DNA from 2 places in the Marinibacterium sp. SX1 genome. Region 2 is predicted to be linked to the other one. Evidence: riboswitches for the same ligand, from Rfam matches in the RefSeq annotation. Region 2 holds a riboswitch; the other holds the start of a gene.
The links. Region 2 has a riboswitch for thiamine pyrophosphate ahead of thiD (bifunctional hydroxymethylpyrimidine kinase/phosphomethylpyrimidine kinase). Riboswitches for the same ligand answer to the same signal wherever they lie in the genome.
Positions count from the first base shown of each region.

Region 1: linked by a shared signal. The riboswitch ahead of thiB (thiamine ABC transporter substrate binding subunit) and the one ahead of thiD (bifunctional hydroxymethylpyrimidine kinase/phosphomethylpyrimidine kinase) in region 2 are both predicted to bind thiamine pyrophosphate.

Region 1 covers NZ_CP177144.1:898,100-912,498, reverse strand. Annotated here, with positions in the region: gene ACK3BB_RS04185 (hypothetical protein) at 1-1,545, opposite strand, end outside; gene ACK3BB_RS04180 (glutathione S-transferase) at 1,549-2,157, opposite strand; gene ACK3BB_RS04175 (FMN-binding negative transcriptional regulator) at 2,356-2,976, opposite strand; gene ACK3BB_RS04170 (ATP-binding cassette domain-containing protein) at 2,985-3,686, opposite strand; gene ACK3BB_RS04165 (thiamine/thiamine pyrophosphate ABC transporter permease ThiP) at 3,673-5,229, opposite strand; gene thiB (thiamine ABC transporter substrate binding subunit) at 5,205-6,203, opposite strand; TPP riboswitch at 6,240-6,339, opposite strand; gene ACK3BB_RS04155 (cupin domain-containing protein) at 6,463-6,876, opposite strand; gene aroC (chorismate synthase) at 6,998-8,098, shown strand; gene ACK3BB_RS04145 (DMT family transporter) at 8,454-9,392, shown strand; gene cobO (cob(I)yrinic acid a,c-diamide adenosyltransferase) at 9,428-10,027, shown strand; gene ACK3BB_RS04135 (alkaline phosphatase D family protein) at 10,240-11,802, opposite strand; gene ACK3BB_RS04130 (DNA helicase) at 12,086-12,796, opposite strand; gene ACK3BB_RS04125 (zinc-binding metallopeptidase family protein) at 13,382-14,380, shown strand.
Region 2 covers NZ_CP177145.1:100,359-114,757, forward strand. Annotated here, with positions in the region: gene ACK3BB_RS21915 (ATP-binding protein) at 1-36, shown strand, start outside; gene ACK3BB_RS21920 (efflux RND transporter periplasmic adaptor subunit) at 127-1,212, shown strand; gene ACK3BB_RS21925 (efflux RND transporter permease subunit) at 1,209-4,307, shown strand; gene yghX (YghX family hydrolase) at 4,383-5,273, shown strand; gene ACK3BB_RS21935 (hypothetical protein) at 5,368-6,804, opposite strand; gene ACK3BB_RS21940 (DUF1403 family protein) at 7,058-7,942, shown strand; gene scpB (SMC-Scp complex subunit ScpB) at 7,945-8,571, shown strand; TPP riboswitch at 8,652-8,754, shown strand; gene thiD (bifunctional hydroxymethylpyrimidine kinase/phosphomethylpyrimidine kinase) at 8,816-9,619, shown strand; gene thiO (glycine oxidase ThiO) at 9,616-10,617, shown strand; gene thiS (sulfur carrier protein ThiS) at 10,614-10,811, shown strand; gene ACK3BB_RS21965 (thiazole synthase) at 10,813-11,583, shown strand; gene ACK3BB_RS21970 (thiamine phosphate synthase) at 11,580-12,176, shown strand; gene ACK3BB_RS21975 (HesA/MoeB/ThiF family protein) at 12,173-13,192, shown strand; gene ACK3BB_RS21980 (ABC transporter substrate-binding protein) at 13,189-14,142, shown strand; gene ACK3BB_RS21985 (TenA family protein) at 14,139-14,399, shown strand, end outside.

The DNA.
Region 1 (14,399 bases), on a different replicon from region 2:
CGCCGCGCCCGCCCCGGCCCCGGCGGTGCCCCCGATGCCCTTGGACGCCGCGACCTTGACGGCCGCCTTGGCCGCTACCTTGGTCACGCCCTTGGCACCCAGCTTGGCCACCACCGCCCCGGTCAGCGCCCCGGCCACCCCGGCGGTGCCGCCCGACACGGCCAGCCGGGTCTTCAGCCCCTCGCCCACCGCTCCGGCGATGCCGATCCCGTCCAGCCCCAGCAGCACCGGCGCCTCGGCCCGGCCGGTCACGGCCAGCGGCTGGCCCGGCACGACATCGACCCGCCGGGCCTCGGCCATCCCTGCCAGCTCGCGGGCCAGGTCCGGGCGCAGCGCCGCGTCGACGGTCTCCAGCCCGGCCAGCGCCTCTTCGAGCCCGGCAAAGGGCGCGCCCCGGCCGAGGAAATCGCTCATCCGCCCGGCCAGGTAGCTTTCGAAATCACCGGCCAGCAGGTGGCCGATCTGGGCATATTCGGCGGGCAGCGAGTAATACCAGTCGAGGAAGGGATCGACATTGGCCGTCATCGCGTCGAACCCGGCGTCGATCTCGGCATGCAGCAGGTCGCGGGCCCCGGGCGCGGCCTCGACCTGGGCCTCGATCCGCCGGCCGGTGATCTCGGCAATGGTGCCCGGGGCAAAGTACCGGCCGCCGATCTCCTCGACCTGGGTGACAAAGACCTCGGACGGGCGGTCCTGGCGGGGCATGCCGCGCAGGGTGGCCTCGGCCAGGGCCAGGGCCGGGACATAGACAAAGGCCAGCAGGATCGTGACCAGGGCGGCGGTCCAGCCCAGGGCCACCGGCCCGGGGGCCGGAGCGCCCACCGGCGCAAGGGCGCGGGCCAGGGCGGCGCGGGTCAGCAGGAAGGCCGCGGCCAGCCCGGCGCCGGTCCCGGCCAGGGCCAGCACCCCCAGCGCCGAGACGATCCCCGCGGCCAGCCGGCCCCAATCGCCCAGAACGGCCAGCTGGCCCAGGGCGAAATCCTCCAGCAATTGCCATTGCGCGCCCAGCAGCATGGCCTGTTCGACCAGCGCGCTGCGATAGGGCCCGGCGGGCATGACCGGCGCGCCGCCCTGGCCGCGCAGGACCAGGTAGGCCACCAGCCCGGCCAGTGCCCCGATGACCCACCCGGCCCGGATGCGCGCGCCGGTCCGGAAGGCCTCGGCGATCTGGCCGCCGGCCAGCGCATCCCAGGCCCGCGCGCCCAGCGGCACGGCCAGGGCCGCAACGCCAAGCGCCGCCCATTCGGCCAGGCCCTGCCCGGCCAGGCGCACCAGCAGGATCAGTGCCAGGACCAGCGCAACCACCAGCTGGACCGCCACCCGCAGCACCGGGCCCGACAGCCGCCGAAAGGCCCAGCCCCCGGGGTCGAGCACCTGCAAGCGCCGCAACCGCCGCATCGCCGCGCCATGGGCGCCGACCAGCGTCAGCGGCATGGCCGTGACCAGCGCGGCCAGGCCAAATGCCCAGGCGCCAAGCCCCTGCATGACTTGGGTAAATCCCCACAGCGCGGCCAGCAGCACCCCTGCGCCGAGCGCCGCGCGCATGGCTCAGCCCTGCGGCTGCGTGGCCACCATCGACGCCCGGGCGGCAAAGGTTTCGTACCAGGCATCCAGCGCCGGCCGGCCCTCGCGCCAGTTGCGATCGGCATGGCGGAAATCCAGGTAGCCCAGGGCGCAGCCCACGGCGATCTGGCCGATGTCCAGCGCGCCGTGCAGATGCGGCATCCAACGGTCTTCCAGCGCGGTCAGCGCCCGGTCGACCTTGCCCCATTGCGCCTCGACCCAGGGGGCATATTGCATGTCGTCCGGCCGGATGCGGCCTTCATAGACCATCAGGACGGCGGCTTCGGTCAGCCCGTCGGCCGTGGCTTCCAGCGTCAGCTGGTCCCACCGCCCGGCCCCGGTGTGATACAACCGCCCGCCCGAACGGTCGTCGAGATAGGCACAGATCACCCGGCTGTCATAGATCGCCGGCCCGTCCTCGCGCTCCAGAGCGGGGATCTTGGACAGCGGGTTCTTGGGGATCAGCTGGTCCGACGGCGCGGTTGCGGTGACCTTGACCGGCACCAGCTCGACATCCGCGATCTGGCCGGTTTCGTGCAGCACGACCAGGACCTTGCGCACGAAGGGCGACGCGGGGGATTGATAGAGTTTCATGGGGGGCTCCGTCCTCTTTGATCGCGACCCTAGCGCCTTTCCCCTGCCACGCAAGCGCCCTTGCCCGGGGACGGCGCCCGCTTGCCGGCGAACGGCCGGATATTTGGAAAGAGAAAGAAGCAGCAGACCGCGCCCCTGCTTCTTTCTCTTCATAAATATCCCATCCGACAGAAGCCCCGGGGCGGCACCGCCGGGCCGTCATACCCCCCGCATCAAGGCGGCCAGCACGCGCGGGTCGGAGCCGAACCCGTAGGCATCCATCTGGTCCGCCGCGCCGTCACGGGCGGCTGCCGTCTTGTTCTGGGTCAGCTTCCAGGTGCCGTCCACATCGTCGATCCACAGCCGCACCGGCAGGATCATCCGCATCAGCCGGTCCAGCGCCTCGGGCGTCATCTTGTCGGTGGTCCAGGGCGGTTTCGGGCGCAGCCGGTCCTCGTAGAAGGCCGACTGGCGGTCGAGCAGGGGCCGCAGCTCCGTGACAGGCAGCAGTTCCAGCTGCCCGGTGAGATGGACGGCGACGTAGTTCCACGTCGGGACCTGGTCCTCGATCCCGTACCAATCGGGCGAGACATAGGAATCCGGGCCCGACACCGCCAGCCGCGCGGTCTGCGGGCCGGCCTTCAGCGCCCGGGCGATGGGGTTCGACCGCACGAGATGCAGCTCGGCCATGCGCGCCTCGGCATCCAGCAGAAAGGGCACATGGCTGAGCATCGGCGCTTCCGGGCCGGCAGCGCAGGCCAGCACGCCAAAGGCGCGCTCGCGGGCCCAGGCCAGGTTCTGGTCCGCATCGGCTGTGTGGTAGACGGGGTTCGGATGCATCTCGGGCCTCAGCTGGATTGCGCCAGGTAGTCCTGCAACGGCTTGGGCGGCTTGTCCAGCAGGGCCGCGGTCGGCACCGGCGGCGCGGCCCGGCCTTCGGCGACCAGGATGGCGTCGTCGGCAATGCGCCGGGCATCCCGGGGATCATGGGTGATCATCAGCACGCTGGCCCCCTGCGCCCGGGCCAGGTCGGCCACCAGGTCGAGCATGTCGGCCTTCAGCGCCGGGCCGAGCGCGGCAAAGGGTTCGTCCAGCAGGATCAGCGGGCGATCCTGCACCAGGATTCGGGCCAGCGCCGCCCGGCTCTGCTGGCCACCCGACAGCGTGCCCGGCAGGCGGTCGCCCAGCCCGCCGAGCCCGACGCGGGCCAGCGCCTCCTCGACCCGGGCGCGCAGCGGGCCGGTCAGCCGGCCGCGCGGGTCCTGCCCCAGCGCCACGTTGCGCGCGATGCCCAGGTGGGGGAAGAGATTGCCATCCTGGAACAACATGGCCACCGGCCGCCGGCCCGGTGCCAGCTTGGCGATGTCCTCCCCGGCCCAGCGGATCCGCCCGCCGGCCGGGGGCAGGAAGCCGGCGATGGTGTTCAGCAGGGTCGACTTGCCCGCCCCCGACGGCCCGATCACCGCCACGATCCGCCCCGGGGCCACGGCCAGGTCGGCCGACAGCCGGAACCCCCCGGCCTCGCAGGTCAGCGCCTCAAGCGACAGCATGGGCACGCCCCTTGTGATCACAAATCCAGAACGCCCCGAAGGCCAGCAGCATCAGCAACAGCGACGCCCCCGCCGCGGCATCCATCCGGTAGGCGCCCATCAGGCGGTAGATCTGCAGGGGCAACGTGGCCTCCTCGTGGTTGGCAAAAAGCGCGATGACCCCCAGGTCGCCCAGCGACAGGGCCATGCCCAGCCCGGCGGCAAAGCCCAGCTGGGGAGCCAGGCGGGGCAGCAGGACCAGGCGGAAGAACGGCCCGCGCCCCATGTCCAGCTGGGCGCCCAGCCGGCCGTGATCGGCCACCACCGACCGCGCCGCCGGCACCAGGATGCGCAGCACGAAGGGCAGCGCCATGGCCGCGTTGACCAGCGCCGTGACCGGCAGGGCCAGCGCCGCCGGATCGGCCAGCGGATAGAGCAGGATGAACAGGCCCGTCCCCAGCGCCAGCGGCGACACCGCCAGCCCCAGCAGCCCGGCCATGTCGACCCAGCGGTGCCGCCCGCCCGCCAGGGCGGCCACCATGGGCAGGGCGAGCAGCGCGAGCACGGCAAGGCTGAGCGCGGCAACGCCGAGCGAGGTCAGCGCCGCGCGCCAGACCGATGGCGGAAGGGCCGCAAGGCCCGCCGCGCCCCGGGCCGCGACAGCGGCCATCGGCACGACAAGGAACAGCGCGGCCAGCACGATCAGCGCCGCGTCAGCGGCGCGCAGGTGCCAGGCCCCGGCGTCCCAGCGTTGGACCGTCCGGTCCAGCCCGGCGCCAAACCCTTCGCCCGCCGACAGGCGCAGCGCCAGCGCCGCCGCGCCCAGGGTCAGCAGGATCTGGACGCAGGCCAGGAAGGCCGCCCGCCCGAGATCGAAATCGAACTGGAACGCCTGGTAGATCGCCAGCTCGACCGTTGTCGCCCGCGGCCCACCGCCCAGGGTCAGCGCCACGGCAAAGCTGGTCAGGCAGATGCCGAAGATCACCGCAAAGGCCCCCGGCGCGATACGCCGCAGCATCGGCCATTCCAGGAACCGCCGGATCTCGGCCGGGCCAAGGCCCAGCTGGGCGGCCAGGCGGAACCGCTCCGCCGGGATCTCGGCCCAGCCCTGCAGGATCAGCCGCGTGGCCAGCGGCAGGTTGAAGAACACATGGGCCAGGACAACGCCGTGAAACCCGTAGATCTGCACCGGCGGCAGGCCCAGAAGGCCAAGCCCGGCATTGACCCAGCCCGACCGCCCGAACACCGTCAGCAGGCCCAGCACGGCCACGATGACCGGCAGCAGGAACGGCGCGCCCAGCAAGGTGACCAGCAGGCCCCGGCCGGGAAAGCGCCGGCGGGCCAGCGCCCGGGCCAGCGGCACGGCCAGCGCCAGGCTGACCGCCGCCGAGACCAGGGCCTGGACCAGGGTGAAGCGCAGCGCGGCCCAGTCGGCCGGCCCGGGCGCCGCCGCGCCCCCGGCCCGCCAGGCCACGGCCGCCAGCGCGCCGCAGACCAGCAGCGCGACCAGCCCGGCGGCGGCAAACCCGGCGCCCGGCCTTACCGGCTGAGCGCGGTCAGCCATTCGGCCAGGGCCTCGTCACGCAGGGCCGGAACCTCGCCCACGGGCACCAGCAGCGCCTCGCCGGGCACCACCAGCGTGTCGAACCCGGCGGGCAGGCCCTCGGCCGGGATCACCGCCGGATACATCCAGTTGGTCGTGGGAATCGCGCCCTGGAAAGCCGGGCCGACCATGAAATCGAGGAAGGCATCGGCCAGCTCTGGCTGGTCGCTGTTGGCCAGCTTGCCGGCCACTTCGACCTGCAGGTAATGGCCTTCGTCAAAGGGTGCCGTGGTCTTGGTGTCGTCATCCTCGGCGATCACGTGATAGGCCGGCGAGGTCGTGTAGGACAGCACCATGTCGGCCTCGCCCTCGAGGAACAGCCCATAGGCCTCGGACCAGCCCTTGGTCACGGTGACGATGTTGTCGGCCAGCCCCTCCCAGATCGCCGGGGCCTCGTCGCCATAGGCCGCCTTGACCCACATCAGCAGGCCCAGCCCCGGGGTCGACGACCGGGGATCCTGGATGACGATGGTCAGGTCGCTGTCGGCCAGGGCGCGGAAATCGGTCGGCGCGGCGGTCGCGCGATCGTGGACAAAGGCGAAATACCCCCAGTCGTAGGGCACGAATTCGGCATCGTCCCAGGCGACGGGCAGGTCATAGGCCACGTCGACGCCATGGGGCGCGAACAGCCCGGTCTCGCGGGCCGCGGCCACCAGGTTGCTGTCGAGGCCCAGCACGACGTCGGCTTCGGACCGCGGGCCTTCCAGACGCAGGCGGGCCAGCAGGGCGGCGCCGTCGCCGACGCCCACCAGGGTCAGGTCGCAGGCGCAGGTCTCTTCGAAGGCCGCTTCGATCACCGGGCCGGGGCCCCATTCGGACACGAAGCTGTCGTAGGTATAGACGATCAGTTCGGGCGTGTCGGCCAGGGCGGCCGTGCCGAACAGAAGTCCCGCTGCAATTGTGAGATGTGACGTGCGGACAAGGGGCGGTGTCATTGGCATCCTCCGATTGCGGCGACAGGGCAAGGATGAATGGCTGACCATGACCTTCCCTCCGCCGGTATGAGCCGGTTCAGGTTCAACGGGTTCGCATGATGCATCTCAGCCCGACCGGGCACCCCGAGGTGGCCACCTTGGTAATCGCTGGCCGGCGGGCTGGCAAGCCGGCCCTTGGGCTGGCTGTTCGGGCTCGGTTGCGCTCACCCCGGCCGGGTCGGGCGCCGGCGATCACCGGGCGGCAATCACCCGGCGCGGATCACTCGGCATAGTCATAGACCGGCTGCCCCTTGTCGACGACATGCACGGTCATGACGACCACCTCATCCTCGCCGGCCGCGGTCAGCCCGCCATGCAGCTGGCCCCGGGGAAAGAACAGGTAGCCGCCGGGTTCAAAGGCAATGGTCCGGCCGTCCCTGGTTGTCATCGGCCCGCCCTTGACGACATAGACATGTTCGTCGCCCGGATGGGTGTGCAGGCGCAGGTAGGCCCCGGGCATCATGCGCAGTTCCGACACGATGGTTTCGGTCTCGGTCGCGGTCTCGCTGCGCCCCAGCTCGGCGCGGGTCATCGGCGCCTCGGCCCGGGCCGGGGTGGCCGGCGCCATGGCCAGGCTCAGGGTCAGGCTCAGCGGCAGGACAAGGGACGGGATCAGGCAGGTGGGACGGACCATCGGGGCTCTCCTCGGCTGTGGCCGGGCCAGACTAGCCGATTTCCCGGCGATTCCCGACAGAGAAGCTTTCCCCCGGGCACGCCCTGCGCTAGACCCCCGCGCACCAAGCAGGAGCCGGCCCATGTCGATGAACACATTCGGACATCTCTTCCGCGTGACCACCTGGGGCGAAAGCCACGGGCCGGCCCTGGGCGCCACGGTCGATGGCTGCCCGCCGGGCGTGGCCCTGGATGCGGCCATGCTGCAGCACTGGCTGGACCGGCGCAAACCCGGCCAGAACAAGTACACCACCCAGCGCCGCGAACCGGACGAGGTGCGGATCCTGTCGGGCGTCTTCGAAGGCCGGACGACGGGCACGTCGATCCAGCTGATGATCGAGAACACCGACCAGCGATCGAAGGATTACGGCGACATCGCCGAGAAATTCCGGCCCGGCCATGCCGACATCACCTATTGGCAGAAATACGGCATCCGCGATTACCGCGGCGGCGGGCGGTCTTCGGCCCGTGAAACCGCGGCCCGCGTGGCCGCCGGCGGGGTGGCCCGGGCGGCGCTGGCCGCGCTGGCCCCGGATCTGAAGATCACGGGCTACATGGTCCAGATGGGCCCCCGCGGGATCGACCGCGACCGGTTCGACTGGGCCGAGATCGAGCGCAACCCGTTCTGGACCCCCGATGCCGGGGCGGCGGCCGACTGGGCCGATTACCTCGACACCCTGCGCAAGGACGGCAATTCGGTCGGCGCGGTGATCGAGGTCACGGTCTCGGGCGCGCCGGCGGGCCTGGGCGCCCCGATCTATGCCAAGCTCGACACCGACCTGGCGGCGGCGATGATGTCGATCAACGCCGTGAAAGGCGTGGAAATCGGCGAGGGCATGGCCGCGGCGGCACTGACGGGCGTCGACAATGCCGACGAGATCCTGCCGGGCAATGACGGGCCGATCTACACGTCGAACCATGCCGGGGGCATCCTGGGCGGGATTTCGACGGGCCAGGACATCGTCCTGCGCTTTGCGGTCAAGCCGACCTCGTCGATCCTGACCACCCGGCGGACGATCACCAAGTCGGGTGAACCGGCGGAAATCGTGACCAAGGGCCGGCACGATCCCTGCGTCGGCATCCGCGCCGTGCCGGTGGGCGAGGCCATGGCCGCCTGTGTCATGCTCGACCACCTGCTGCTGGATCGCGGCCAGACCGGCGGCCTGCGCGGCCCCATCGGCTGACCGGCCCACCGCCGGTCGCCCCGAACGGGCACCGCGCCCCACCACCGTCTGCCCGGCCGTCACCCTGACCGGCCGCCACTTTGCGCATCAGGCCTGACACGGCCCCGCGCCCGGCCACCGGGAGCCACCGGACGAACACCTGCACCGGGCGCACGCTTCGGCCCAACACCGCACCACGCCACACCGAACCGAACCGAACCGCACCGCACCGAACGGACACCGTCCGCTCTCGGCCCACCACCGCGCACGCCAACCCGACACCGCGCACCCTCCTGCCCGACACTGCCGCACACCCGCCCCACCCCGGGCGCGCAACGGCTTGCCCTCGCCCCGCGAAAGGCGCAGAGGTGGAGCCATGAAGCCCCCCACGACCCATTCCGCCCCCGGCCTCGCGGTCCTGCTCAAGATCACCTCGGTCGCGCTCTTCACGGCCATGGCCGCGCTGGTCAAGGTCGTGACCGAAACCGTGCCGGCGGGCGAAGCCGTGTTCTTCCGGTCTCTTCTGGCCCTGCCGGTCATCGTCATCTGGATCTGGCAGAAAGGCGAGCTGCGCGAAGCCCTCGTGCCCCGCAACACCCTGGGCCACGTCTGGCGGGGCCTGTTCGGCACGGCGGCCATGGCCTCGAATTTCGCCGCCCTCGGCCTGCTGCCCCTGCCCGAGGTCACGGCCATCGGCTATGCCGCCCCGATCTTCACGATCATCTTCGCCGTGCTCCTCCTGGGCGAACGCATCCGCTTCATCCGCATCACGGCCGTCATCCTGGGCCTTGTCGGCGTGCTGATCGTCGCCTGGCCGCGCCTGTCGCTGCGCCCCGATGAAATCACCTCGGGCGTGCGCCTGGGCGTGGCCTTCGTGCTGGCCTCCTGCGTGCTGCGCGCCCTGGTCCAGATCCACATCCGCACCCTGGTCAAGACCGAACATACCGCGGCCATCGTCTTCTATTTCTCGCTGACCTCGGCCACCCTGTCGCTCTTCACCATCCCCTTCGGCTGGGTCATGCCCGACCCGCTGACCCTGTTCCTGCTCTGCATGACCGGCATCCTCGGCGGCATCGCCCAGATCCTGGTCACCTCGGCCTACCGCTTCGGCGCCGCCTCGATGCTTGCGCCCTACGATTATGCCTCGCTGATCTTCGCCATCACCATCGGCTATGTCTTCTTCAGCGAAGTGCCCACGCTCTACATGCTGCTCGGCGCCCTGCTGGTCATCGCCGGCAACGTCCTGGTGCTCTGGCGCGAACGCCAGCTCGGCCTGATCAACGACCGCGCCCGCGCGGCCCGCCAACGCGACTGACCGACCCCGCAACCGACCCAACCGGAGGAGCCCCGATGTCCGAAACAGACACCCACAAGGAAAAGATGCAGAAGGTCCAGGCCGAACACCGCGACAAGGTGGCCAAGGCCGCCGATCCCGGCCGCGGGCTGATCCTGGTCCATACCGGCAAGGGCAAGGGCAAATCGTCCTCGGCCTTCGGCGTGCTCGTCCGCGCGCTCGGCTGGGGCCAGTCGGTGGCCGTCGTGCAATTCATCAAGGGCAAGTGGATCACCGGCGAACGGCGGTTCTTCGACAAGCTCGGAGGCGTCACCTGGCACACGATGGGCGAAGGCTTCACCTGGGACACCCAGGACCGCGACCGCGACATCGCCGCCGCCCGCGCCGCCTTCGACAAGGCCTGCGCGCTGATGGCCAGCGGCGATTACGACCTCGTCCTGCTCGACGAGATCAACATCGCCATGCGCTACGATTACCTGTCGACCGACGACGTCCTGAAAGGTCTCGCCGCCCGACATGACCGCACCAGCGTCATCCTGACCGGCCGCGATGCCAAGCCCGCGCTCTGCGAGGCCGCCGACCTGGTCAGCGAGATCGAAGCCGTCAAGCACCCGTTCGACGCCGGCATCAAGGCCCAACGCGGCATCGACTTCTAGGCTCCCAGCCAGGCAAACCGCCCCGGCCCGCGCCCCTCGGCCCGCCGCCCCGTACCGGCGTCGGGCCTGCGCGCCGCCCTGCTGCTTCTTTCTCTTCTCAAATATCCGGCCGTCCACCAGCCATCCGGAACCGTCCCCGGGCAAGGGCAACGGCCCCGCTGCCGCCCGCGCCCCGTCCCCGGGCCGCGGGCCATGTCGTCACGTGCCGCGGATCAGACCTGCGGATCCAGCGTGATCTTCCACAGCTCGACATCGTCGCGGTCCATCAGCCGCACGGTCATCTGCTGGGTCGCCCCGTCGATATCCACCAGCCCGAAGAACTGCAGACCCTCGGTCGGTGACAGGTTCTGGCCCTGCCCTTCTTCCGGCGCCTTCACGAACTTGACTTCCGGCCCAAAGGTCATGTCCAGCCCGTTCGGCCCGAAGGTCCCGGCATGCAGCGGGCCCGACACGAATTCCCAGAACGGCTCGAAATCCTGAAAGGCCGCCTTGTCCGGGTTGTAGTAATGCGCCGCCGTGTAATGCACGTCGGCCGTGAACCACACCGTGTTGCGGATGTCCGCCGCCTTGATGAACCGCAGCAGCTCGGCGAATTCCAGCTCGCGGCCCCGGGCCGCGCCGTTGTCGCCATTGGCCACGGCCTCGGCCCCGGCCTGCTCGGCCCAGTTGTCCCAGACCACCACGCCGATCGGCATGTCGCAGGCAATGACCTTCCAGGTCGCCGTCGAATTGACCAGCTCGCGCTTGAGCCAATCCATCTGCGCGCGGCCCAGCACCTGGCTGTCGGCCGTGATCGTCTCTTCCATGGCCGGGCCGTTGGGCCCGCGATAGGACCGCAGGTCCAGGAAGAACACGTCGACCATCGGGCCATAGGCGATCTTGCGATAGACCCGGCCCGGCTCGGCCGGCTGGTAGCGGATCGGCGTCAGCTCGTGGAAGGCCCGCGCCGCCCGGGCGGCCAGCACATGCACCGATTTCTCGGTGTAGCGGTCATCGCCGGTCAGGTCCTTGGACGCCGACCAGTTGTTCACCACCTCGTGGTCGTCCCATTGATAGAACGTCGGGCAGACGGCATTCATCGCCCGCACATGTTCGTCCATCATGTTGTATTTCCACTGGCCCCTGTATTCTTCCAGCGTTTCCGCCACCTTGCGCTTTTCGGGGATCAGCACGGCGTTCTTCCAGACCACCTCGCCGGCGGCATTGATCACCTCGTCCTGCATCGGCCCGTCAGCATAGATCGTGTCGCCGGAATGGATGAAGAAATCGGGCTTGTGCTGGGCCATGGTCGCATAGGTCTTCATGCCCGTCTCGTCGATGCCCCAGCCCTGGCCGGCGGTGTCACCCGACCAGGCAAAGCGCACGTCCCGGCGCGAGGCCGGCGCGGTGCGGAACTGGCCCACGACCGGCTCGGACGTGGCCTTCATGTCGTCCAGGTCGGCGGCCACGAAGCGGTAAAAGATATCCTGGTCCGACGGCAGCCCCTCGACCAGGCGCTTGACGGCGAAATCGGTCTGAGGCGTGGCGGTCAGCGGCGCCAGCTGGCGGGCATTGGCAAAGCTCTCGGTGGTCGAGACTTCCATCATCACCTGCGCGGGCCGGTCGGTGCGGGTCCAGATCATGCCCGACATCGTGTCCACGTCGCCCGACTGGACCCCGTGGCTGAAGACGGGCCGGGCCTGGGCGCGGCTGATCGCGGGCATGGCAAGGCCGGCGGCAAAGGCGGTGCCACCGGCCAGCACGGCACGGCGGGAGGGGCGGAGAAGCTTGGTCATGGCTGGGGGTGTCCCGGTTGCTGGCCCATGGCGGGCGATTCGAACGTGCCACGTTGAACACCCCCAGCATGACGGCTGGTCGTCAGCCCGGTAACGGTTCCGTCAATCTTGTGTAAACGACTGTGCCCAACGGCACGATTGCCCGGCCCCGCCGCCCGGGTCCGCTCACCCGGGTCCTTGGCCGCGCCCCGCACTGCTCAGCCGGCCCCGCGCATCCGTCCCCCGGCATCCAGCCCAGCCCTCGCGCATCCCGCACCGTCCCGCGCATCCGACCCCGGCTCGTTCACCCGGCCATGCGCAGCACGCCGTCGCCAATGAAGACACAGCGCGTGAAAAGCTCCGGGTCCAGCGGATTGGGCATGCGGATGTCCTGCGGCCCCGGATGCGCCCGGCCCGACAGGTCGAAGGCCCGGTCGATCTGCGACAGAGCCACGATGATCAGCCCCGCGCGCGCCGCGCCGGCCCGCAGCTGGCGCACCTGGTCGTCCAGCGGCGGATGGCTGCGCTTCTGGTCCAGCAATTGCAGGTAGTCGATCACCGCCACGCTGCCCCGGGGCGCGCCTTGCATCCGGGCCAGCACATGGTCGGCGCAGATCCCGTCCGAAGCGTCGACCGCAAACCCCGGCCCCAGCCCGCGCGGATCGAAGCCCAGGCCGCGCAGCCGGGCGGCCACCTCTCCGGCATGGTATTCCAGCGTCAGCACCTCGCCGCGCAGGCCCCGCGCCGCGGCGATGGCCGCCAGTTCGAGGCCCAGCAGGGTCTTGCCCTGCCCCGGCCGCGCGCCCAGCAAGACCAGGTCGCCGGGCACCAGCCGGTCGAACAAGGCCGCCCCGGCCCGGGGCAGCGAGGCGGCCAGGTGGCTCCAGGCCCGAAAGCCTTCCTCGCGGGCGATCTCGTCGAGCACCGGGGCCAGCTTGCGGCCGCTGGCCCGGGCCCGGTCGCGAGCCAGGCGTTTCAGCCGGTGAACGGGCAGCGAAAGGGTAAAATCTGTCATGTCGTGACGCTCCTGCTACGGGCGGTCAGCGCATCCCCTCCTTCTGCGGCGGCCCGGCGGGCGGACATGTCATCGCGTCTGCCCCGCAGGTCGGCTGCTTCCCCGGATCGGAGGGAGGAGGCCCGGGCCGGGCCTGTGCCCCGATTGGTAGCCCGCCACCCGATCCCGGGCAAGGGGGCCCGTGCCCGGACCATCCCCCGCCGCACGCCTCGCCCGCCGCAACACCGCTGCGCACGGCCCGGCACCGCTGTGCCCTGCCCGACATCGCGATCCAGTCGCGGCAGCCGGCAATTGTCGCGACACCTTGCGATCGACACCGCTCCGCTGCACCCGTCCAGGCCGCTCTGCACGCGTCTCGGCATCGGCAAGCCCGACCAGGCACCGATACGCCCTGCCCAGGCGTGCCGCCCTGCCCATGCCGCCGCTCCCGCCTGCGCCCCAGCATCCAGCCCGCGGACGCCACCACGCCACACCGCCCCCTCCCGTCACTGCCCCGGCATTCCCACGCCCGAAAACCCACCCGCCGGGAACCCCGGCGTGTATCATGCGTTGATTGACCCGCTGGTTCATGAGGTCCGGACCCCGATGCGCATCTTCTCCTGCCCCTCCTGCGGGGGCGAAGTGAACTTTTCCAACACCGATTGCCTGGCCTGCGGCCAGCCCCTGCATTTCGACATCGCCGTCGGCGATTTTGTCGCCGCGGGCGCCGATTGCACCAACCGCCCGGCGATCGGCTGCAACTGGGTGGCCGGTGACAGCGGGCTCTGCTGGTCCTGCGCCATGACCCGGGTGATCCCCGAAACGATGGAAGGCGAAAACCGCCTGCACTGGGCCAAATCGGAAACCGCCAAGCGCCGGGTGCTGGCCCAGCTGGGCCGCTGGGGCTGGTTCACCCCGGCCGACACCGGCCGGCTGCCCGTGTTCCGCATGCTGTCCGAGGTCACGTCCGACGGGCCGCGCGACGTGGTCATGGCCCATGGCGACGGCGAGATCACGATTAACGTCACCGAAGCCGACGTGCTGGAACGGATGGAACGGCGCGAAGAGCTGGGCGAGAAGCTGCGCACGATGATCGGCCACATCCGCCACGAGATCGCGCATTTCCTCTTCCTGCGCCTGTGCGATGCGCCCGACTTCCTGCCGGCCTTCCGCGCCCTGATGGGCGACGAAACCGCCGATTACGCCGCCGCCCTGGCCCGCCATTACGACGCAGGCCCGCCCGAAGGCTGGGGCGCGGCCCATGTCACGCCCTATGCCAGCGCCCATCCGCACGAGGACTGGGCCGAGACCCTGGCCCACCTGCTGCACCTGGTCGACATCATCGATTGCGCCGTGGCCGCCGGTTGGATTTCGGCCGAGGCGCCGGCGGGATACGACGCCTATGCCGAGCTGGACGGCCAGAAGGTCATCACCCTGGGCGCCGATTACGCCATGGGCGTCAACCACATCAACCGGTCGATCGGGCTGGGTGACATCTATCCCTTCGTGCTGACCGACGGCGTGCGCGACAAGCTGGCCTTCGTGCACGGCTGGCTCGGCGCCGGGCCGGTTTCGGTGCCGGTGTCGTCGGACGGGACGTCGTAGGATGGGTTGGCAACCCATC
Region 2 (14,399 bases):
AAGCTGAAGCATGCCTCCCTTGCCGCCACACGTTAAGTTTGATTGCCGCAACGCGGCACGCCCGGCATCCTTGCCCCGGGTCGGGATGGGTTCCGTCCCGCGACCCGCCGGACCGGAGCACGCCCCATGAAAGCCATCCGAATCCTCTTCGGACTGATCCTGTTATGCGCCGCCGCCGTCGGTGGCTTTGTCTTCACCGAGGACATGTTGGCCGCGACACCGCCTGCCCAGGGCGGGGGACGCGGCGGCGGGCCGATCGCGGTGGAAACCCTGCCGGTCGAGATCCTGACCTTTTCCGAGACCGTCGAGGCCGTGGGTACGACCCTGGCCCGCCAATCGGTCGTGTTGCAGCCCACGGCGTCGGGCCGGGTGACCGAGGTGGCCTTTGCCGCCGGGGACCGCGTGGCCGCCGGCCAGGCGCTGGTCCGGCTCGACGATGCCGCCGCCCGCGCCGGGCTGGCCTCGGCCGAAGCCACCGTGGCCGAGGCCGAAGCGGCCTTTGACCGCCAGCAGCAACTGGAACAGCGGGGCAGCGCCGCCGAGGCCACCCTTCAGGCCGCCCGGGCGGCCATGCTGCGGGCCGAGGCCGAGCGCGACATGGCCATCAACACGCTGGACGACCGGGTTCTGCGCGCGCCCTTCGCCGGGGTGGTCGGCCTGACCGACCTGGCCCTGGGCCAGCTGATCGACAGTTCGACCGAGATCACCACGCTCGACGACCTTTCGGTCGTCGAGGTGGCCTTCAGCGTGCCGGAGCGGTTCATCGCCCGGCTGGCCCTGGGCCAGCAGGTGGCGCTGTCGTCGCCGGCCTATCCGGCCGAGACCTTCACCGCCACGATCCGGGCCATCGACACGCGGGTCGACCAGACCACCCGGTCGATCGCCCTGCGCGCGGCGGTGCCCAACGACGACGGCCGGCTGACCGCCGGCATGTTCATGCGCGTGTCGCTGGTGCTGGGCCAGCGCCAGGCACCGGCGGTGCCCGAACGAGCCCTGTCGGTCGCCGGGGCCAGCGCCTTCATCCACCTGGCCGTCGACGGCGTGGCCCAGCGGGTCGAGGTCGGCACCGGCAGCCAGCAGGGCGACCTGGTCGAGGTCACAGGCACCGACCTGGCCGCCGGCGCGCCGGTCATCGTGACCAACCTGCACCGCATCGGCGACGGCTCCGAGATCGAGGTCACCGGGGTCCAGCTTTCGGAGGCCGGGCAATGAGCCTTCCCGACATGTCCATCCGCCGGCCCGTCATGTCGGCGGTGTTCAACCTGCTGATCGTGCTGGTCGGGGCCGTGGCCCTGACCCGCCTGCCGGTCCGCGAGCTGCCCCAGGTCGACAGCGCCCGGCTGTCCATCGTGGTCAATTACACCGGCGCCGCGCCGGATGTCATCGACAGCCAGGTGGCCTCGGTCATCGAAGGCGCGCTGGCCGGCATTTCGGGCCTGCAGAGCATGGACACCGAAAGCGAGCGGGGCCGGTCGCGCACGGTGCTGATCTTTGAACCCTCGCGCGACATCGACAGCGCGGCCAATGACGTGCGCACGGCGATCGACCGGGCCGCGCGCAACCTGCCCGACGGGGCCGACGCGCCGATCGTCTGGAAGAACGACAGCCAGAGCGACCCGGTGGTCCGGCTCAGCCTGTCCTCGGCCTCGATGTCGCCGCTCGAACTGTCGGATTACGCCGAGCGCTACATCACCGACCGGCTGGCCCGGCTGCCCGGGGTGGCCAATGCGGCGATCTTCGGCGAACGGGCCCCGGCGATGCGCATCTGGCTGGATGCCGACCTGATGGCCGCCCATGGCGTGACCACCGGCGACATCACCCAGGCCCTGCAATCCAACAACATCGAACTGCCCGCCGGCGAGATCGAGACCGGCGCCCGCCAGCTGCAGCTGCTGGCCCGCACGCGGTTCACCTCGGCCGAGGAATTTGCCGGGTTGGTCATCCGCGACGACGGCGTGCGCCCGCTGCGCCTGGGCGACGTGGCGCGGATCGAATCCGGGCCCTCGGCCTCGGAAAGCAGCTTTCGCTCGGATGGCCGCACCGGGCTGGGCCTGGGCATCCAGCCCCAGGCCCAGGCCAACACCGTGGCCATCAGCCAGGCCGTCAAGGCCGAGCTGGCCCTGATGCGCCCGACGCTGCCGGCCGACATGACCCTGGAAATCACCACCGACGAGGCGCTGTTCATCCAGACCACGCTGAACGAGGTGGCCCATGTCTTTGCCGAGGCCGTGGGCCTGGTGACGGCCGTGATCTTCCTGTTCCTGGGCTCGGCCCGGCTGTCGCTGGTGCCCGTGGTCACGATCCCGATCTCGATCCTGGGCGCGGCGCTGGCCATGCTGCTGCTGGGCTTCACGATCAACATCATGACGCTCTTTGCCATGATCCTGGCCATCGGGCTGGTCGTCGATGACGCCATCGTCGTGCTGGAGAACATCCAGCGTCACCGGGCCATGGGCGCCAGCCGGTCCGAAGCCGCCCGGCTGGGGGCCAACCAGGTCAACTTTGCCGTCATCGCCACCACCGCCGTGCTGATCGCCGTCTTCCTGCCGGTCAGTTTCATGGAAGGCGAGATCGGCCAGATCTTTGCCGAGTTCGGCATCGTGCTGGCCGTGGCCGTGTCGGTGTCGGGCTTTGTCGCCCTGACCCTGTCGCCGGCCCTGGCCGCCCGGCTGCTGCCCCGCGAGGACCGGCCCAACCTGCTGACCCGGGGCGTCAATGCCGTGATCGGCTGGGTCGAACGGGGCTATCGCGCCGGGCTGAACGGGGTCATGCGCGCGCCCGAGATCCTGCTGGCCTTCACCGGCTTTGCCGTTGCCGCCTCGGCCGCGCTCTATTTCTCGCTGCCCAAGGAGGTCACCCCCGAGGAAGACCGCGGCCAGTTCCGCATCTACATCACCGCGCCGCAGGGATCGAACCTGGAATATACCGATGCCGCGACGCGCAAGGTCGAAGCGCTGCTGGAGCCGCTGCGCGACGAAGGCGTGGTGACCAACGTGACAACCATCGTCGGCATGTGGGGCGAGCTGCGCCGGGCGATGATCTTCGTCAACCTGGTGCCCTGGCAGGACCGCGACCTGTCGGTGCGCGATGTCATCGCCGATCTGCGCGGCCCGCTGTCGGGCATATCCGAGGCCGCGACCTGGGTGCGCCCGTCCAGCGGCCTGCGCATCGGAGGCGGGCGCGGCGGGCTCAGCTTCATGCTGGGCGGCCCCGACATCGACCGCGCCGCGGCCTGGGCCGAAGAGCTGGCCGTCGTGCTCGAAGCCGACCCGGATCTCAGCGGCGTCGAGGTCGGCCATGCGGCCAACCAGCCCGGGGCGACCCTGTCGGTCGATCGGCTGCGGGCCCAGGACCTGGGCCTGGACGCGCAGACCGTGTCCTCGACCCTGCGCACGCTGATCGCCTCGCAGACCATCGGCGAATACAGTTCGAACGGCCGGCAATACCCGGTCATCCTGCAGGCCGCGCCCGAGGATCGCGACAGCCCCGAGGACCTGATGTCGATCCTTCTGCGCAACGACCGGGGGGACCTTGTGCCCTTGTCGGCCTTTGCCAGCGTCGAGACCGAGGCCACCGTGCCGGCGATCAACCGGTTCAACCGGGTTCATTCCGTCGAGATGGAATCCGACCTGGTGGCAGGGGCCGACCTGGCCCAGGTCATGGCCCGGGTCGAAGCCGCCGTGGCCGAGCTGCCCCCCGGGGCGGTGCTGGCCTGGCAGGGCCAGGCGGCCGATTACCTGCGCGCCTCGGGCGGCATGTCGATGGTCTTTGGCATGGCCCTGGCCATTGTCTTCCTGGTGCTGGCCGCCCAGTTCGAAAGCTTTCGCACGCCGCTGGTCATCCTGCTGACCGTGCCGCTGGGCCTGAGCGGGGCGGTGCTCACGCTCTGGCTGGCCGGGCAGACCGTCAACATCTTCAGCCAGGTCGGGCTGGTCCTGCTGGTCGGGCTGATGGCCAAGAACGGCATCCTGATGGTCGAGTTTTCCAACCAGCTGCGCGAGGGCGGCGCGGCCCTGCGCGATGCGGCCATCGAAGGCGCCGTGACCCGGCTGCGCCCGGTGACCATGACCACCATTGCCACCGTGCTGGGCGCCGTGCCCCTGGCCATGGCCTCGGGGGCGGGGGCGGAAAGCCGCATTGCCATCGGGCTGGTCATCACCGGCGGGCTCAGCTTTGCCTTCGTGCTGACCCTCTTTGTCACCCCGGTGATCTATTTCCTGGTCGAATCCGTGCGCGGCGGCCCGGCCGAGCCGCAACAGGCCGGTGATGCGCCCGATCCCGACCCGGCCACGACCCCGGCTGAATGAGCCGGGCCCGCCCCTTGTTCCCGGCCGGGTGATCCACCCGCGGCGGCCCCCCATCCAACCGAGGAGGACGACCCGATGACCGAACATTCCCGCATGACCGCGGCCGATTTCAGCCCCGAGCTGCTCGAGCTCTACGATTTCTATGCCCATGGCATGATCACCAAGCGCGAGTTCCTGGACAAGGCCGGCAAGTTCGCCGTCGGCGGGCTGACCGCTGCGGCGATCCTGGGCATGATGTCGCCCAACTATGCCATGGCCGAACAGGTCAGCTTCAACGATCCCGAGATCCGGGCCGAATGGATCACCTATCCCTCGCCCAACGGCCATGGCGAGATCCGCGCCTACATGGTGCGGCCCACCGGCGTCGAAACCGCGCCGGGCGTTGTGGTCGTCCACGAGAACCGCGGCCTCAACCCCTATATCCAGGATGTCGCCCGGCGGGTGGCCAAGGCCGGGTTCATCGCCCTGGCGCCCGACGGGCTGACGCCGATGGGCGGCTATCCGGGCAATGACGAAGAAGGCCGCGCCCTGCAGCAGCAGGTCGACGGCGAGAAGCTGATGAACGATTTCTTCGCGGCGATCGAATTCCTGATGGCCCATGAGGACGTGTCCGGCAAGGTCGGCATCACCGGCTTCTGTTATGGCGGCGGCGTGTCCAACGCGGCGGCCGTGGCTTATCCCGAACTGGGCGCGGCGGTGCCCTTCTATGGCCGCCAGGCCGCGGCAGAGGATGTCCCGCGCATCCAGGCCCCGCTGCTGCTGCATTACGGTGCGCTGGACGAACGGGTCAACGCCGGCTGGCCGGCCTACCAGGCCGCGCTGGATGCCAATGAAAAGGTCTACGAGGCCTATGTCTACGAAGACGCCAACCACGGGTTCCACAACGATTCCACCCCGCGCTATGACGAGGCCATGGCCGAGCTGGCCTGGGAACGCACCATCGACTGGTTCCGCAAGTACCTGTGACCGGAGGGCCTGAGCGGCCCGTTGTCACCTGGTCCCGCGCCCCCCGGCCATCGGCCCCGGGGCGCGGGTGCCGCCCCGTGTCGCCCCGTGCCGCTCAGGGCCCGACCAGGGCGACCAGCAGGGCGAAGAGCGGCACCATGGCCAGGATCGAGACCAGCCCGTAGGCCAGGTTCCACTTCCACGTCAGCACCCGGGGCGCATAGCCCCCGACCCGGTCGATCAGCAGCACGACGGTCGAGAACGGCGACAGGAACATGCTGAGCGACCAGCCCATCGAGATCGACAGGGCGACCAGCGTGGCATTGGCCGGCATGACGGCCAGGCTGCCGAAGAACGAGCCAAAGAACACGGCCGTCATGATCGGGCTGAGGCCGAGCAGGCTCATGGCCATGATGGCGGGCGGGATGGCCGAAAGCAGGGCGAAATCGGGCATCATCTCAAGCCCCAGCCGGTCGGCCACGGCCTGGGCCGGCACCAGCGACGAGGCCGCCCGGCCGATGAAGCCCGAACAGGCCAGGGTCACGGCGACACGGGCCGAATGGGGCAGGCTGCCAAAGCCGATCTGGCGCAGCCGGCCGCCGACAACGGGCCAGTCGACCCGCCCGGCAGCATGGTTCTGGACGATGATCCAGCCGATCAGCATGACCGGGCAGACGGCCATCAGGCCGAAGATGATCGTGTCGTCCAACAGCTGGCTGACCGTGATGCTGAGCGCGAAGAGCCAGGCGCAGGCCAGGCCGAACATCGCCGCGGCATGGCCGGGAAAGACCGGTTTCACCTGTTTCGCCCGGGGCTTGTAGGCCCGGAACCGCAGGGCATCCTCGGTCGCGCCCAGCACCATGAACAGGACAAAGACACCCATGCCGATGAAGATCCACAGCCGGCGGTCGACCCCGGGGATCAGCTCCATCAAGGCCAGCGGGGCGACGGCCGTGGGCGACCAGATCACGCACCAGGCAAAGCCGCGCAGCAGGGCCGAGACCTGGCGCCGCTCGCGGATCGGGTTCAGCGGATCGTCGGGCGCGGCCGAGCGGATGCCGCGCTGGATCAGGGGCACCAGAAAGCTGACCACCCCCACGTTGAACAGCACGGCCATCACCCCGGTGCCCCCGAACAGGGCATAGAACCGCCGCCCGGCCGGCTGGCGCGACAGGTAGCGCCCCAGCGCGTCGATCGACGGCGAGGTCGAGGCGGCCTCGTGCAGCAGGCCCAGCAGCAGGACAAAGGCCATCAGGAAGCTGGCCTGGCTGAGCGCCGCGCCCAGCTCGGCCCCGGGGTCGGGAGCGGTGGCCCAGACGGCCAGGCTGAGCCCGGCACAGAGCGTCAGCAGGTATCCCTCGCGCAGGCCGATCCGGCGCCGGGCGCCGATCACGACGGCGGCCATGGCCAGCCAGGCCACGACCTGGACCGAGAAGGCGCCGGTCATGCGGGCCAGCAATTCGGTGGCCATGGCCAGGATCAGCAACAGGCCCATCAGCCGGTCGTCTTGCGGCCGGGGCGCGGCGGCGGGGGTGGCTGCGCCGTCGGTCATCGCGGGGGCCGGGGGCTGAAAGTCATGGTCGGGGGTCCGTCTGTCGTGCCCGCCTTCGGTAGCCGTCCGGCCCGGGGCATTCAATCGCCCGCGACCGGGCCGGGGTCTTTTGCGCCGCATGGCCGCCATGCGCCGGGCCGGCTGCGGCAAAACCGGGCCTTGGCCGGGCGCAATGCGCGGGGACGGGCCTTTGGGCGGCGGTTGGCGCGCAAAATTCTGGTGCAAAGCGCCGCTTGGCTTTAGCCTGCCGGTCATGCATGACGCCAGCCCGCCCGACACGATGCCCGACCTCCTGCCGGCCCTGCCCGGTTGGATCCTGCGCGCCCGGCCCGACACGGCCGAAGACGGGGCCTTTGTCTCGGGCGCGGCGCTGGCCCTGTTGCAGCTGGCCGAAGGCCAGCCCGCCGTGCCCCGGGCGCTTCTGCGTGCCCGCCTGTCGCTGGACGCGGCAGCGGCCAGCCTGGCTCTGACCGGCCGGCGCGACAGCGCCGCCCAGCTGCGCGACGAAGTCCACCTGTTGCGCCCGGGCGACCAGCCCGGGCCGGGCGGCGCGGTGCTGCGGCTGTGGCTGCGGGCGACCGAACGGCCCCTGTCCACCGCCCCGCTCACCGGCCTGCTGCCCGATGCCCTGTCCACCCTGGCCGGTGATCCGCCCCGGGCCGGCGGCCCCGTGCCCCGCGCCGCGGCCATGTTGGAAACCGCCCTGGCGCTGTGCCCGCGCGAAGAACCCGCCGCCCTGGTCCTGGCCGATGCCACCCTGTCGCGTGCCCTGGGCTGGGATCATGTCCTGCCCCTGCTGGCCGGCAGCCTGACCGCCCGCGACCTGCGCCTGTCCGGCCCGGCATTGCAGGCCGCCTGCCACCGCGCGGTGACCGCCTCGGCCACCGCCGCCGTCACCCGGGCCGGCGACCTGGCCCGCCGGGCCGGGCGCCTGCGCGCCGTGGCGCCGCGCCTGCGGGGCAAGACCTCGGATGCCGCCGTGGCCCGTTTCCTGTCCCGCGATGCCCTGTCGCCGTCGCTGGCCCTGTCCGATCTCATGAGCGACCGCGCCGCCCGCCGGCTTTGCGACCGGCTGGTCGCGCTTGGCGTGGTGCGCGAGCTGACCGGCCGGGCGACGTTCCGGCTGTACGGGGTGTGACCATGGCCGGGGCGGATGCCGATCACCGGCCGGACCCGGCCGAGGGCATCGACCGGGCGCTTGACGCGCTGCCCCCCGAGCGGCGCTGGCGGGAATGGATGAACCGGGTCGAGGCCGTGCTCTTTGCCACCGCCGCGCCGGTCCCGCGCGAAGAGCTGGCCCGGGTCGTCGGCCCCGGCGTGTCGGTCGACCTGCTGATCGACGACTTGTCGGCCGACCTGGCTGGAAGGCCCTTTGACGTCGTGCGCATCGGCAATGGCTGGATGCTGCGCACCCGCCCGGCTTATGGCCCGGTCATCCGGGCGGCGGCCGATGCCGGCCACCAGGGCCCGGACCTGTCGGATTTCGACGTGGCCGTTCTGGCGGCCATCGCCTTCCACCAGCCGATCACCCGCGACGGCCTGGCCGAGATCTTTGGCCGCGAGATTTCCCGCGAGCTGATCGGCCGGCTCAGCGCCCAGGCTCTGATCGCCACCGGCCCGCGATCGCCCCGGCGCGGCGCGCCCTACACCTTTGTGACAACCGAGCGGTTCCTGGCCGTCTTTGGCATGGACAGCCTGCGCGACCTGCCCGACCGGGAACAGCTGGAAGACGCCGGGCTGGTCCGTCCGGGCGATTCAAGCGACTGATTTCAAATGACCTTTCGGCTTTCCTGACCATTTCGGTCGCCCCGGGCTTGCGGGGCGGATGATGTCACCCTAATCTGACAGCGAATCCGTTGGGGTGCCCTGCAACAGGGCTGAGAGGCAACGCGCCGACCCATCGAACCTGATCCGGGCAATGCCGGCGTAGGGAACGGAGACCATGCGGGCGCACGCCGTCCCTGCATCTGCCGCCGCCCCCTGTCCGTCCTGCCCAAAGCCGGAGGGGACCATGGGCAAGGTCGCAAAGCTGCTCATCATCGCGGGGTCGGACAGCGGCGGAGGCGCCGGCATCCAGGCCGATCTCAAGACCGCCTCGGCCCTGGGCGTCTATGGCGCCACGGCCCTGACGGCGGTGACCGCGCAGAACACGATCGGCGTGCAGGCCGTTCACATGCTGGAACCGCAGATGGTGGCCGACCAGGTGCGCTCGGTGCTCGATGACATTGCCATCGATGCGGTCAAGCTGGGCATGCTGGGCACCGGGCCGATCATGCAGGCCGTGGCCGGGGCGCTGGACGGGTTCACCGGGCCGGTGGTGCTGGACCCGGTCATGGTGGCCAAGTCGGGCGATGCCCTGCTGGCCGACGAGGCCGTGGCCACTCTGCGCGAGCTGCTTTTGCCCCGGGCGACGCTGCTGACCCCCAACCTGCCCGAAGCAGCGCGCCTGCTCGACACCGCGCCGGCCGAAACGACCGATGCGGCGCTGGAACAGGGCCAGGACCTGCGCGCCCTGGGTGCCGGGGCCGTTTTGATGAAGGGCGGCCATGGCCGGGGCGAGACCTGCCGCGACCTGCTGGTCGAGCGCGGCGGTGTGACCTGTTACGAGGCCCCGCGCCGGGACACGGCCAACACCCATGGCACGGGCTGTTCGCTGTCGTCGGCCATTGCGGCCGGGCTGGCCCGGGGCATGGCGCTGGAACCGGCCGTGCGCCGGGCCCATGGCTGGCTGCAGGCGGCGATTGCCGGGGCCGACGGTCTGGATGTCGGCCGGGGCCACGGGCCGGTCCACCATTTCCACGAGACCTGGGCATGACCCGGGTGACGATCCTGGGCGCCGGGGTGGCCGGCCTTTGCGTGGCGCATGAGCTGGCCGGCCGGGGTGTCGACCTGCGCATCGTCGACCCGGCCGGCGGGCCGGGGGAGGGCGCCTGTTCCTGGTGGGCCGGGGGCATGCTGGCCCCCGATTGCGAAGGCGAGACGGCGGCCGAGCCGGTCATCCGCCTGGGCCGGGATGCGGCCGGCTGGTGGCAGGCCGCCGGGGCCGAGGTGACACCGTCCGGCACGCTGGTGCTGGCCCTGGGGCGCGACCGGCAGGAGCTGGACCGCTTTGCCCGGCGCACGGCCAATCACCGGCTGCTTGACGGGGCCGGGGTGGCCGCGCTCGAACCCGACCTGGCCGGGCGTTTTGGCCGGGGGCTGCACTTCCCGGACGAGGCCCACCTGTCGCCCCGCGCGGCGCTGGCCACCCTGCGCCGGGGGCTGGCCGAACGGGGCATCACCATCGAAACTGACATTGCGCCGGATGACGTGGACACGGCGGGCCAGAGCAAGGCGGATCGAGGGCAGGTCATCGATTGTCGCGGCCTGGCCGCCCGTGACCGGCTGGACGGGCTGCGCGGGGTGCGCGGCGAGATGGTCGTGCTGCGCGCGCCGGGCCTGGCCCTGCACCGGCCCGTACGCCTTCTGCACCCGCGCCATCCGCTCTACATCGTGCCGCGCGGCGATGGCGTGCACATGCTGGGCGCGACCCAGATCGAAAGCGACGGGCGCGGGCCGGCCAGCCTGCGCTCTGTGGTCGAGCTCTTGAATGCGGCTTATGCGCTGCATCCGGCCTGGGGCGAGGCCGAGGTGCTGGAAATCGGCGCCGACGCCCGCCCGGCCTTTGCCGACAACCTGCCCCGGATCACCCGGCAGGCGGATCGCATTCTTGTCAATGGCCTGTTCCGGCACGGTTTTCTCCTGGCCCCCGCGATGGCGCGGATGGTGGCCGGGATGCTGCTGGACGGCATCACACCGGAGGTTCTGCAATGAAGATCATGGTCAATGGCGCCCCGACCGAGCTGCGCGCCGACACCCTGGCCGCCGCGCTCGACGAGCTGGGCTATGGCGGCGCACGGGTGGCCACGGCGCTGAACGAAAGCTTTGTGCCCGCCGCCGCCCGGGCCGACCGGCCGCTGGCCCCGGGCGACCGGCTGGAAATCCTCGCACCGAAACAGGGAGGCTGAGATGCCCATCTTCTATGGCACCGAGATCGCCTCGCCGCTGATGCTGGGCACGGCGCAATATCCCTCGCCGGCCGACCTGGAACAGGCCTTCCGGCGTTCCGGCGCGGGGGTGGCCACGGTGTCGCTGCGCCGCGAGGCGGCGGGCGGCGACGGGTCGGGCTTCTGGGACATTGTCCGGGGCCTGGGCATTCCGCTGCTGCCCAACACCGCCGGCTGTCATTCGGTCCGCGAGGCGGTGACCACGGCGCATATGGCCCGCGAGCTGTTCGGCACCGACTGGATCAAGCTGGAGGTCATCGGCCATGCCGACACCTTGCAGCCCGACCCTTTCGGCCTGGTCGAGGCCGCGCGCATCCTGACCGAGGACGGGTTCCGGGTGTTTCCCTACACGACCGAGGACGGCATCCTGGGCGGCCGGCTGCTTGAGGCCGGCTGCGAGGTGCTGATGCCCTGGGGTGCGCCGATCGGCACCGGGCTGGGGCTGAACAATCCCTACGGGCTGCGCACCCTGCGCGCCCAGTTCCCCGATGTGCCGATGGTCATCGACGCCGGGCTGGGCCTGCCCAGCCACGCGGCCGAGGCCATGCAGCTGGGCTTTGATGCGGTGCTGCTGAACACGGCCGTGGCCCGGGCGGGCGATCCGCCGGCCATGGCCGAGGCCTTTGCCCTGGCGCTGGAGGCCGGGCGCAAGGCCCGGGCGGCCGATCCGATGGAGCCGCGCGACATGGCCGCGCCCTCGACCCCGCTGCTGGGACTGGCGGTGCTGCAATGACGCTCGACCGGTTCTACCCGATCTTCGATCATCCCGACTGGCTGGACCGGGCGCTGCCGCTGGGAACGCGGCTGGTGCAGCTGCGCATCAAGGACCGGCCCGAGCCCGAGCTGCGCGCGCTGCTGGCCCGCGGGCGCGACCTGTGCCGGGCGGCCGGGGCGGTGATGGTGGTCAACGATCACTGGCAGCTGGCCATCGAGCTGGGCTGCGACTGGGTGCACCTGGGCCAGGAAGACCTGGACACGGCCGACCTGGACGCGATCCGGGCGGCGGGGCTGAAGCTGGGCCTGTCGACCCATGACGAGGCCGAGCTGGAGCGCGCGCTGGCCTGCGCGCCCGATTACGTGGCCCTTGGCCCGGTCTGGCCGACGATCCTGAAAAAGATGAAATGGCACGAACAGGGGCTGGACCGCGTGCGCCAGTGGAAGGACCGGGTCGGTGACCTGCCGCTGGTTGCCATCGGCGGGCTGTCGGTGGACCGGGCGCCGCTGGCGCTGGCCGCCGGGGCGGATATCGTGTCGGTGGTCACCGACATCACGCTCAACCCCGACCCCGAGGCGCGGATGCGCGACTGGGTGGCGGTGACCCGATGAGCCGCTATGCCCGCCAGGTGGCCGTGCCGGGCTTTGGCCCCGATGCCCAGGACCGCCTGCGCGCCGCGCGGTTGCTGGTCGTGGGCGCCGGGGGGCTGGGCGCGCCGGTCCTGCAATATCTCGTTGCCGCCGGGGTCGGGGCGGTGCGGCTGGTCGATCCCGACCGGGTCGAGGCCAGCAACCTGCACCGCCAGGTGCTGTTTGCCATGTCGGACATCGGTCGGCCCAAGGCCCGGGCCGCGGCCGATGCGCTGGCCGGTCTCAACCCCGAGGTCCGCGTCACGCCCGAGGTGGCCGCGCTGGACCCGGCCAATGCCGATGCGCTGGCGCTGGATGTCGACCTGGTGCTCGATTGCGCCGACAGCTTTGCCGTCAGCTACATCCTGTCCGATCTCTGCCAGGCCCGGGGTCTGCCGCTGATCAGCGCTTCGGTCATCGGCACCAGCGGTTATGCCGGGGCGTTCTGCGCCGGGGCGCCGTCGCTGCGCGCGGTCTTTCCCGACCTGCCCGACCGGCTGGGCAGCTGTGCCGAAGACGGTGTGCTGGGTCCGGTCGTGGGCGTGGTGGGCAGCCTGCAGGCCCAGATGGCCCTGGCCCTGGCCGCCGGGCTGACGCCCGCGCCGCTGGGCCGCATCGCCAGCTATGACGGGCAGAGCCACCGCTTCGGCGGGTTCGATTTCACCGGCGCGCCCGAACCAGACCGCGCCCCGCGGTTCATCGCCCCGGCGGCCATCGCACCGGGCGATTTCCTGGTCGACCTGCGCCGCCCCGAGGAAGGCCCGATCGTGCCCGGCGCCCGGCGCCATGCGGTGGCCGATTTCGGCCCGTCCGGCCCGCGCCCGGCCCCGGGCCAGCGCGCCGTCTTCTGCTGCCGCTCGGGCCAGCGCGCCTGGAGCGCGGCCGACCGGCTGGCCGCCGAATGGCCGGGCGAGATCGCCCTTGTCGCCCTGGGCGAGGGCCCGGCCCCCACCCCATCCGTCGCGCCCCGCGACACCACCGGAGGAGAAACCCCGTGAAACACCTGACACTGGCCTGCGCCCTTGCGCTGCCGCTTTCCGTTGCCGCCCTGCCCGTCCTGGCCGAGGACAAGATGACGCTCGTGCTGGACTGGTTCGTCAATCCCGATCACGGGCCGATCATCATTGCCGACGAGCTGGGCTATTTCGCCGATGCCGGGCTGGACGTCGAGATCATCGCCCCGGCCGATCCGGCCGATCCGCCCAAGATGGCCGCCGCCGGCCGGGCCGACCTGGCGATTTCCTACCAGCCCCAGCTGCACCTCCAGGTCGCCGAGGGCCTGCCCCTGGCCCGGGTCGGCACGCTGGTCGCCACGCCGCTCAACTGCCTGCTGGTGCTCGACGACGGGCCGGTCGCCAGCCTCGCCGACCTCAAGGACCGCAAGATCGGCTTTTCCGTGGCCGGGGTCGAAGAGGCCCTGCTGACGGCCATGCTGGCCCCCGAAGGCCTGGGCGTCGACGATGTCGAGCTGGTCAATGTCAACTGGTCGCTCTCGCCCTCGCTGATGTCCGGCCAGGTCGATGCCGTGATCGGGGCCTTCCGCAATTTCGAGCTGAACCAGATGCAGATCGAAGGCGTCGACGGGCGCTGTTTCTACCCCGAGGAACATGGCATCCCGGCCTATGACGAGCTGATCTACGTGGCCAATCCCGCCACGATGGATGCCGACATGATCGCCCGCTTCCTCACCGCCACCGAGCTGGCCGTGCAATACATGGTCAACCACCCGGTCGAAAGCTGGGAGATCTTTCGCGACACCTCGGCCGAGCTGGACGACGAGCTGAACGCCCGGGCCTGGGTCGACACGCTGCCCCGCTTTGCCCTGCGCCCGGCGGCGCTGGATGCCGGGCGCTACATGCGGTTCGAACGGTTCCTCAACGAGGCCGGGCTGACCGAAGGGATCCGCCCGGTCGGCCAGCTGGCGCTGGTGCCCGGGGCCGACGGATGACCGAAGGTCTGGTCTTTCCGCTCTGGCGGGCGGCGGCAGGTCCGGCATGGGGCGCCTATACGCGCCATGCCTTTGTCCGGGGGTTGGGCGATGGCTCGCTGCCCCGGGCGGCCTTTCTGCATTACCTCGTGCAGGATTACCTGTTCCTTGTCCATTTCGCCCGGGCCTGGGCGCTTGGCGTGACCAAGGCCGACACGATCGACGAGATGCGCGCCTGCGCGGCGACGACCCGGGCGCTGATCGACGACGAGATGCGC